3 regions of the Streptomyces lunalinharesii genome follow, and region 1 is predicted to be linked to each of the others. Evidence: riboswitches for the same ligand, from Rfam matches in the RefSeq annotation. Region 1 holds a riboswitch; each other region holds the start of a gene.
What was found. A riboswitch is a leader RNA that binds a small molecule or an ion and turns the genes downstream of it on or off. The one in region 1 is predicted to bind cyclic di-AMP.
Positions count from the first base shown of each region.

Region 2: linked by a shared signal. The riboswitch ahead of ABD385_RS38995 (M23 family metallopeptidase) and the one ahead of ABD385_RS33590 (transglycosylase family protein) in region 1 are both predicted to bind cyclic di-AMP.
Region 3: linked by a shared signal. The riboswitch ahead of ABD385_RS32940 (M23 family metallopeptidase) and the one ahead of ABD385_RS33590 (transglycosylase family protein) in region 1 are both predicted to bind cyclic di-AMP.

Region 1 is NZ_BAAARK010000035.1:52,296-55,564, forward strand. Features, by position in the region: gene eno (phosphopyruvate hydratase) at 1-1,121, opposite strand, end outside; gene ABD385_RS33590 (transglycosylase family protein) at 1,428-2,111, opposite strand; cyclic di-AMP (ydaO/yuaA leader) riboswitch at 2,119-2,288, opposite strand; gene ABD385_RS33595 (transglycosylase family protein) at 2,548-3,269, opposite strand, start outside.
Region 2 is NZ_BAAARK010000062.1:18,503-21,771, reverse strand. Features, by position in the region: gene ABD385_RS39000 (M16 family metallopeptidase) at 1-1,296, shown strand, start outside; cyclic di-AMP (ydaO/yuaA leader) riboswitch at 1,595-1,751, shown strand; gene ABD385_RS38995 (M23 family metallopeptidase) at 1,764-2,564, shown strand; gene ABD385_RS38990 (GntR family transcriptional regulator) at 2,849-3,269, shown strand, end outside.
Region 3 is NZ_BAAARK010000033.1:57,355-60,623, reverse strand. Features, by position in the region: gene ABD385_RS32945 (aldo/keto reductase) at 1-468, opposite strand, end outside; gene ABD385_RS32940 (M23 family metallopeptidase) at 556-1,806, opposite strand; cyclic di-AMP (ydaO/yuaA leader) riboswitch at 2,019-2,165, opposite strand; gene ABD385_RS32935 (DUF2332 domain-containing protein) at 2,587-3,269, shown strand, end outside.

The DNA of each region.
Region 1 (3,269 bases):
GACATCATGCACTTGAAGCCGTTGCGCTGGGCCAGCTCGACGGCGTCCAGGGTCTCGGTCAGCGAACCGATCTGGTTGACCTTGACCAGGAGGGCGTTGGCGGAGCCCTCCTCGATGCCGCGGGCCAGGCGCTCGGGGTTGGTGACGAAGAGGTCGTCGCCGACGAGCTGGACCTTGGCGCCGAGCTTGTCGGTGATGACCTTCCAGCCGGCCCAGTCGTCCTCGAACAGCGGGTCCTCGATGGAGACCAGCGGGTAGGCCGCCACCAGCTCCTCGTAGTACTCCGTCATCTCGGCGGCGGAGCGCTCCTTGCCCTCGAACTGGTACTTGCCGTCCTTGTAGAACTCGGAGGCGGCGACGTCCAGCGCGAGCGCGATGTCCTGGCCGGGGGCGTAGCCGGCTTCCTTGATGGCTTCCAGGATCAGGTCCAGGGCCTCGCGGTTGGAGCCGAGGTTGGGGGCGAAGCCGCCCTCGTCGCCCAGGCCGGTGGCCAGACCCTTGGCCTTCAGCACCTTCTTGAGGGTGTGGTAGACCTCGGCGCCCCAACGCAGGGCCTCGGAGAAGGACTCCGCGCCGATCGGGGCGATCATGAACTCCTGGATGTCCACGTTGGAGTCGGCGTGCGAGCCGCCGTTCAGGATGTTCATCATCGGGACGGGCAGGACGTGCGCGTTCGGGCCACCGAGGTAGCGGAACAGCGGCAGGTCGCTGGCCTCGGAGGCGGCGTGCGCGACGGCCAGGGAGACGCCGAGGATGGCGTTGGCGCCCAGCGAGCCCTTGTTGTCGGTGGCGTCCAGGTCGAACATCGCCTGGTCGATCAGCCGCTGCTCGGTCGCGTCGTAGCCGACGAGCTCCGGGCCGATCTGCTCGATGACGGCGAGGACGGCCTTCTCCACGCCCTTGCCGAGGTAGCGGTTGGGGTCGCCGTCCCGCAGCTCGACGGCCTCGAAGGCACCCGTGGAGGCGCCGGACGGCACCGCGGCACGGCCGGTGCTGCCGTCGTCGAGGCCGACCTCGACCTCGACCGTGGGATTACCTCGCGAGTCGAGAATTTCGCGGGCTACGACGACGTCGATGGACGGCACGTTGTCTCCTTCGTGGGTGTCTGGAGTTCTCGGCATGAGCCTAACGGCCTCGGACGGATCCGCTCGCCTGTGGCCCGCTCCGTGGGACGAAAAACCCCAACAAGCAGGCTAAAAGCCCAGTTCACGGGAGGTTTGCGGGCAATGTTCGCTGAGCGGGGAACGTCGCGCCGGGCCGTCGGCGGGGCACCGGGATCGGTGCACGTCAGGACGGTCGCCGGGGCGGTCCAGGCGGGACGGCCGGGCCGCGGTGGGGTTCCGGGGCCCGGGAACGGAGAAGCCCCGCCGTGGCGCGCTCGGGGGTACGCGCCACAGCGGGGCAGCTCTCTCGGCAACCGGGACGGCTCAGATGCTGAGCTTCTGGCCCGGGAAGATGAGGTTGGGGTTGCCGCCGACGACGGACTTGTTGGCCGCGTAGAGCGACTTCCAGTGGGTGCCGTGCGCCTTGGCGATCTTGGCGAGGGTGTCGCCGGCCTTGACGGTGTAGGTGTCGCCGGAGCGGTGCGACTGCTGCGGGGCCGGCTGGGCCTTCTCGGCCTTCTCGCGGACCGGGGCGGACTTCTTGGTGGTGCCCTCGGTCTGCTTGCGGGCCTCGGAGGCGCCCTGGCTCTTCTTGACGGTGGCGCCGCCGGACGTGTCGACGTTGGCGGCCGGGCCACCGGAGGTCAGGTTGCCGGCGCCGGCGCAGGTCCAGGCACCCGGGCCCTGGATGGCGAGGAGCTTCTCGGCGACGGCGATCTGCTGGGACTTGGTGGCCAGGTCGGCGCGGGCCGCGTACTGGGTGCCACCGGCGGCGGCCCAGCTGGAGTTCGAGAACTGCAGGCCACCGAAGTAGCCGTTACCGGTGTTGATCGACCAGTTGCCGCCGGACTCGCACTGGGCGACCTTGTCCCAGGTGGCGACCGAGGCGGCGGAAGCGGAGGTGGCACCCATCAGCGGGACGGCGACGGCGGCGCCGGCGACACCGGCCAGGGTGGCGACGCGGACGGCCTTGGAGCTGCGGCGGTGCTTGCCCTTGTTGATCAGCATCGTGCGTTCGTTTCCTCACCGACGCCTACGAGGTGAGCTGTCGGGTTCGGGCCGTGTGAGCTGCCCGGCCGCGTGTGCTGCACACGCGACTTCACCCCAAGCCGACTGACCCGTTCTCACGGGCGGGGTCGGCACTTACCTTGGGTCCCCCGCTCCTGCCTTCGGCGCTTGCGCGTCGTCGACTCCGACCGCCGGCAGGACTCGGCGTGCGATCGAAGGGCCCGCTTTGGCGAGCGGTCCTGACCGTAATCAGTAATCCCGTTGGTGTTCAAACCCCATCTTCTGAACCAAGTTGACCGTTTTTGATCATCGCGGTGGTCATTTCCGCAGGTCGGCACCGGTATGAGAACGGGGGGCGAACCGGGGTCCGCCCCCCGCAACGAGAGCCATATCTCACTTTTACGGAACGCCGCGAAAAACGACGAACTGCCGGTAACTACCCCTGTGTCCGGCCGAGATCGAGCAGCTGGCCGGGGTGGATGAGGTCCGCGTCGGCGCCGATGACGCCCTGGTTGCGGTGGTAGAGCGCCGGCCAGCCGCCCGGCAGGTCATGGCGGTCCGCGATGGCTGACAGGTTGTCACCGGCGCGCACGCGGTAGCTGTCGGTCTTCGCCGGGGGCGTGCGGGGCGTCTCCCCGCCGCGCGAGGCATGCCGGCCGCTGCCGCCGTCCCGGTCCTGGGCGGGGTCCGTGCCGTCGTCCGGCGTGCCGCGGTGCTTGCCGGCGGCGGGCGGCGTGCCCGGCTCGGCGGGCCGGTCGGGTCCGGCGGAGTCCGACGGGGACGCCGGGGCACCGGGGTCGGCCGGGTCGGACGGCGAGGGGGACGCCGGGTCGGACGGCTTCCCCGAAGGGGAGTCGCCCGGCGTCGCGGAGTCGGACGGGGCGGGAGTGGCGGACGAGGAGTCCGTCGGGTCCGGGGTCACCGGGGGCGCGTCCGGGGCGTCGGTACCGGCGTCGGCACCCGCGTCGGCACCGGTGCCGGTGTCGGAACCGGCGGAGGCGCCGTCGGACGGCGCGGGGGTCCTGCCGGCCGGGCCCGCCTGATCCTGGTCCCCGGCCGTGTCGGAGGGGTCGCCGGTGCCGGTGTGGCCGTGGGACGGGCGCGGCGCGGGCCGGGTGGTGGCGCCGGGGTCGACGGCGGGCTTGCGGCCGCCCTTGG
Region 2 (3,269 bases), on a different contig from region 1:
ACCCTCCTGACGAGCCACCGCCCCGGCCAGCAGGTCGTCGCCGTGGAGATCAACCTCGTCGCCCCGCTGGAGGCCGAGCCCGAGGGCCTCGACGGGGTCGCCACGATCATGTCCCGGGCGCTGTCCGAGGGCACCGACAAGCACACCGCGGAGGAGTTCGCCGCCGAGCTGGAGCGTTGCGGCGCCACCCTGGACGCGCACGCCGACCACCCCGGTGTACGGGTCTCCCTGGAGGTCCCGGCGTCCCGGCTGCCGCGCGCGCTGGGCCTGCTCGCCGACGCGCTGCGCGCCCCCGCCTTCCCAGAGGGGGAGGTCGAGCGGCTGGTCGGCAACCGCCTCGACGAGATCCCGCACGAGCTGGCCAACCCGGCCCGGCGGGCCGCGATGGCGCTGTCCAAGGAGCTCTTCCCGGCCACCTCCCGGATGTCCCGGCCCCGTCAGGGCACCGAGGAGACCGTCGCCCGGATCGACGCGGCCGCCGTCCGCGCCTTCTACGACGCGCACATCCGCCCCGCCACCGGCACCGCCGTCATCGTCGGTGACTTCACCGGCCTCGACCTGGACGCCGCACTGGCCGACACCCTGGGCGCTTGGACGGGTTCCACCGCCGATCCGCAGAAGCCGTCCCCGATCGTCGCGGACGACACCGGCCGCGTCGTGATCGTCGACCGCCCCGGCGCCGTCCAGACGCAGCTGCTCATCGGTCGGATCGGCGCGGACCGGCACGACCGGGTGTGGCCCGCCCAGGTGCTCGGCACGTACTGCCTCGGCGGCACCCTCACCTCCCGCCTGGACCGGGTGCTGCGCGAGGAGAAGGGCTATACCTACGGCGTGCGGTCCTTCGGGCAGGTCCTGCGCTCCTCGGCGCCGTCCTCCCCGGAGGGCGCGACCGGCGCCGCCATGCTCGCCATCAGCGGGTCGGTGGACACCGCCTCCACCGGGCCGGCCCTCCAGGACCTGTGGACGGTGCTGCGCACCCTCGCCGCCGAGGGGCTGACGGACGCCGAGCGGGACGTCGCCGTGCAGAACCTCGTCGGCGTCGCGCCGCTGAAGTACGAGACCTCCGCCGCCGTCGCCGGCACGCTGGCCGACCAGGTGGAGCAGCAGCTCCCCGACGACTACCAGGCGCAGCTGTACGTCCGGCTCGCGGAGACCGGCACGGTCGAGGCGACCGCCGCGGTCGTCAACGCGTTCCCGGTGGACCGGTTGGTGACGGTCCTGGTCGGTGACGCGGCGCAGATCGCCGAGCCGGTCAAGGCGCTGGGCATCGGCGAGGTGACGGTCGTCAGCGGCTGACCCACCCTGTGACGGGGCGTCATCCGACGGCTCGTCAATCATCGACAAAGCGGCTCCCGTGGCGGTCACTTGCCACGGGAGCCGTTTCGTTCGTGCGCTCCGTGGGGCTACCGGGCCGGCGCCTGCGGCTCCGGTCGGTCGTCACTGTGACGGGCCGGTGGTGACCGGTTTGTTGCGTCGGTTGCCCGATTCGCGTGTGGCGTGGCGCACAAAAATCCGGTTCTGTTTGCCGATTGAAAGTTGTCCCGATTAGCGTCGGTCCGGCTGTTCGTCACAAGTCCGCCACACCAGTGGCACCGGACAGTCATCGCCGAGTCCCCGTACGGCGCGAGCCAGGGGAGCCGGGGACCCAACCGTCCCTTGGGGTGAATCGGGCCCCTCTCCGGAGGAGTCCGTAGGAGACCTTCCTGCTCCGAACCCGTCAGCTAACCCGGTAGGCGAGAGGGAAGGAAAGGATCAGCCAGTACATGGCGTTCACCCGTGCCACCGGGAAGCACCGTCGTGCGAGCCGCACCGCTCGCACCACCCGCAACCTCGCCGGCATAGCCACCCTCGCCGCCTCCGGCGTCGTCGCCTCCGTCGCGTCGCCCGCGCTGGCCGCGACGGACGAGTCGGCCCCCCATGACACCGGCCTCCAGCAGGCGGTCGTGATGGGCGACGAACTCGCCGTCCGGATCGAGGCACAGGCTGACGCGCAGCAGGCGGCCGCCGAGGCCACCGCGGCGCGCGCGAAGGCCGAGGCCGAGGCCGTCCGGCTGGCCGACGCGGCCAAGAAGAAGGCCGACGAGGTGAAGAAGAAGGCCGACGAGGAGCGCGCGGCCAAGGTGCGCGCCGCTCGCGAGGCCGAGCGCAAGCGCCTCAACACCTTCGTCGCCCCCGTGACCGGCTCCTACGTCTCCACCGGGTACAAGGCGTCCAGCGGACTGTGGTCCTCCGGTAGCCACACCGGCATCGACTTCCACGCCGCCTCCGGCACGTCGGTCCACGCCGTGGGGTCCGGCACCGTCGTCGAAGCCGGCTGGGGCGGCGCGTACGGCAACAACATCGTGATCCGGATGAACGACGGCACGTACACCCAATACGGTCACCTTTCGTCGATCGGGGTGACGGTCGGCCAGTCCGTCACCCGGGGCGAGCAGATCGCCCTCTCCGGCAACACCGGCAACACCACGGGTCCGCACCTCCACTTCGAGGCCCGGACCGGCCCCGACTACGGCTCGGACATCGACCCGATCGCCTACCTCCGCGCGCACGGCGTCAGCGTCTGATCCGACCGCGACTTCTCCGCCGCAGTACCGTCCCCCGGAGCCCCGGCCCACCACCCTGGTGGGCCGGGGCTCTGCTGTTACCCCAAGACGGGCGGCGCTTCCCTGGGCTGCGCGGGCGCTTTCGGACAGCCATCATCTCGCCGACCGAATGATGCCCCGCCCGTCGTCCGAAAAGCGCCCATGAATTCTCGAACTCCGGAGAGGAAATCCGCGCCGGTCGAATACAGTCGGGGAAAATCGTCGAACGGCGGCGGTTTCCGGTGATGACGGTGGAGGCGCAGGCGATGCGAGGTCACATTTCCACGCATGCGGTGTGCACGGCGATTCGCGACGACATCGTCTCGGGAGTGCTCGCGCCCGGGAGCCGACTGGTCGAGGATGTTCTCGCCACGCGGTACGGCGTCTCCAGGGTCCCGGTGCGAGAAGCGCTGCGCACCCTGCAGTCCGAAGGATTCGTCACCACGCGCCTCCATGCGGGCGCCTGCGTCGCCGAACTCACCGAACGGGAAGCCGTCGACCTCCTCGACATCCGGGCCGCCCTGGAGCCGCTGGGCGCCGCCCGTGCGGCCACCCGCCGCAGCGCCGCCCACCTCAAGGTGCTGCGCGGCCTCGTGCGACTCGGTCGTGAGCGGGTCCGGCACGGCCACCCCGCGGACCTGTACCAACTGGACGCCTGGTTCCACGAGACGCTCGCCCAGGCCACCG
Region 3 (3,269 bases), on a different contig from region 1:
GACCTTGCCGGCCCGGACGAGGTCGTCGAGGGCGGTCAGGAACTCGCCCACCTCGACCGATTCGTCGTCGTAGTGGGTGTAGTAGAGGTCGATGTAGTCCGTACGGAGGCGGCTCAGGGAGAGGTCGACGGCGGTCTTGATGGTGGCGGCGGACAGGCCCTTGAGGTCGGTCTGCGCGCCGACCTTGGTGGCGATCACGACGTCGTCGCGGTTGCCGCGGGCCGCCGTCCAGTTGCCGATGACGGTTTCGGACTCACCGCCCTTGTTGCCGGGCACCCAGAAGGAGTAGGCGTCGGCGGTGTCGATGAAGTTGCCGCCGCCGGCGACGTAGGCGTCGAGCACGGCGAAGGACTCGGCCTCGTCGGCGGTCCAGCCGAAGACGTTGCCTCCGAGGCAGAGCGGGGAGACGGACAGCGAACCGAGCGACTTGGGCGTGGGGGCGGAGCTCTGGGCGTGTGTCACGGTCATGCTCCGTGACAACGCCCGGCAGCGGGGAGTTGTTCCCTCCGCACCCGCCCGGTCGCGGGGAATCTCTCCCCCGCGACCGGGCGGCCGTCAGACCGTGACCCCGCGGTCGTGCAACCAGGGCAGCGGGTCCGTCGGGGCACCGGCGCCGGGGCGGACCTCCAGGTGGAGGTGGGGCGTGGTGGCGTTCCCGGTGGCGCCGACCCGGCCGATGACGTCGCCCGCGTGCACCCGCCCCGTCGTCTTGACCATCGACGACAGGTGGCAGAACCAGAGCTGCGTGCCGTCGTCGAGGGTGAGGACGATGCGGTAGCCGTAGCCACCGGCCCAGCCCGCCTGGGTGAGGGTGCCGTCGTGAACCGCCCTGACCAGCGTGCCGGTCGGGGCCGTGAAGTCCTGTCCGGTGTGGTCCGCGGCCCAGCGGTCGCCGGCCTGCCCGAAGCCGGTGGCGAGGGTGTACGAGGAGACCGGGGCGACGGAGGTCCTCGCCCCGTCGGCGGGCCGGTCCTCCGACGCCGCCGGACGGGCCTGCGACGCGGGCGCAGCCGGCGCGGATGCCGTGGCGGGCGCTGAGCCGGATGCCGTGGCGGGCGCCGTGGCGGGCGCTGGGCCGGATGCCGGCCCGGCGTCCGATGCGGAGCCCGGCCCGGCCTCCGCACCACTGCCCGCCTCCGCCGCCGGCTCCGCGGCCTCCGCTCGGCCGTCGGCCTGCTGCAGGATGCGGTGGCGCAGCGCCTCGGCCGGCCCCGCGCCCGGTGCGCCGCCAGCGGTGGCGGCGTCGCCCTGTGGGTGGGACGCGGCGGGGCTGACGGGGGCGGAGGGCCCCGCGGGGGCGGAGGCCGCGGCGTCCGCGCCGGCGGGCGTCGCGACGGGCGCGGCACCGGCGTCGGCCGCGCGGGGGCCGGCGTCCTGGAGGGCACCGGGGGCGTCGTCGAGGGCGCCTGCGGGGTCCGGCACCGATATCGGCACCGGCGGCCGGTCCTCGGCCGCGGCCACCCCGCTCGCGCCGACCGCCGCGATCACGCCGACGCCCAGCACCGTGCCGCCGCGCGCCAGCCCGCCGCTGCGCTGCTTGGCCACCCGGTGCTTGCCGCGGACCGGGCGGGCCGATGCGTCGCCGGCGGCCGACTCGTCGGCCGGCAGGCCTGCGTCGCCGACGTCCTCACCGGCGGGGCCGGCCGACGGCTCGGTACCGCCCGGCGCGTCCGCCGGCGCGCCCTCGGGCGACGGGTACGGGGCCAACAGGTCGTGGGAGAACGCCTCACCGAGGGATCGCCGCCCCGGCAACTGGCCGTACGACGCGAGGACTTGGGGTGCCTCGCCGGAAGCGGCACCGTCCACGGAACCACCGGCACCAGCAAACGCGCCGCCGCCGTCAGAACCGCTCACAGCGGCGGGAACAGCGGCACCGGAGGGAACACCGGCACCGGCGGGATCACCGGCAGTCGTGGGAACGGTGAAGGCGGCGGGGCCGCCGAAGTCGGTGGGACCACGGAGGCCGTACGCGGACGGAGCATGAGGGGCGGGCCTGTTGGACGCCACGGGGGCGCACTCCTTTCCTTCCTTCTCGCCTACCGGGTTAGCTGACGGGTTCGGAGCAGGAAGGTCTCCTACCGGCGCCCCCTGGCGAGAGGCGCCCGATTCACCCCAAGTTGGTGGTTCCCCGGTTCCCTCGACTCAATTCCAAGCAATTCCAGGCGGATCCGACAGGACCCCCGGAACCGGCCGATCCGGGCGACTCGACTCGGGTCGAGGACGCGGGTCGCGCCGTGCGGAAGGCCGGCTCGGGCGGGTGGCTCAAGGTCGTTCTGGAGGTGCGGGAACAGCGCGTGCAGGATTCGGCGCCGGCGCGCGGTGCCGCCATTGGCGACGGCTGGGACGACCGCGCTCCGTTATCGGACAGTAATAGAGACGGTGCGGGAAATCCAAGCGTTCCCACGAATCCGCGAGGGTTCCGCAAGCCCCCCGAACAAGCTCTGGCGTGGACTTTTACCCCCAGTCCGGCCGCAAACAGGGCGAGTTGGAGCGACATCGCCAAACGATCTCGCGGCGATCGTGCGCCAGTCGTTATGCGGAGGGCCGCCCCACAGTTACGGAACGTGAGGACGGTAACGTCGCCTCATGGTCGTCAACGTCGCGAACACCGGAAACACCGGAAACGCCGGACACACCGGAAACACCGTCAACACCCCACGGGACGTGGCGGTTCGGTACCGGGAGTTCTCCTGGTACGAGGCGCGGGGCCGGTCCGACGCGCACGAGGAGCTCTCCGCCCGGATCGGCCAGGACGACGAGATCTGCGAACTGCTGGCCCGTTCGCTGCCCTCGGGGAACAAACAGCAGCCGAACCTGCTGCTCGCCGCGGTGCGCTACCTGGACGGCCCGCACGCCGAGTCGGGGCCGCGCGGCGAGGCGGCGTACGGGCGGTGGCGCGAGTGGACGGTCCGGCACTGGGACGAGGTCCGCGCGGTGATCATGCAGCGCGCGACCCAGACCAACGAGCCGGCCCGCTGTGCCGCGTTACTGCCCCTGCTCGCCCGGCTGCCGCAGCCGCTGGCCCTCCTGGAGGTCGGGACGTCGGCGGGGCTGTGCCTCCACCCCGACCGGTACAGCTACCGGTACGTCCCCGACGGGCCCCCCGGCACCTACGGGGAGCTGGTCGAGGCCGGCGCCCCGGACGGCGCGGTCACCTTCACCTGCCGCACCAGCGGGGTCGCGCCCTGGGACGACGGCGCGACGGTGCCGCCCGGCGCGCGGCCGGAGGTCGTCTGGCGCGCCGGCATCGACCTGGAACCGCTCGACCC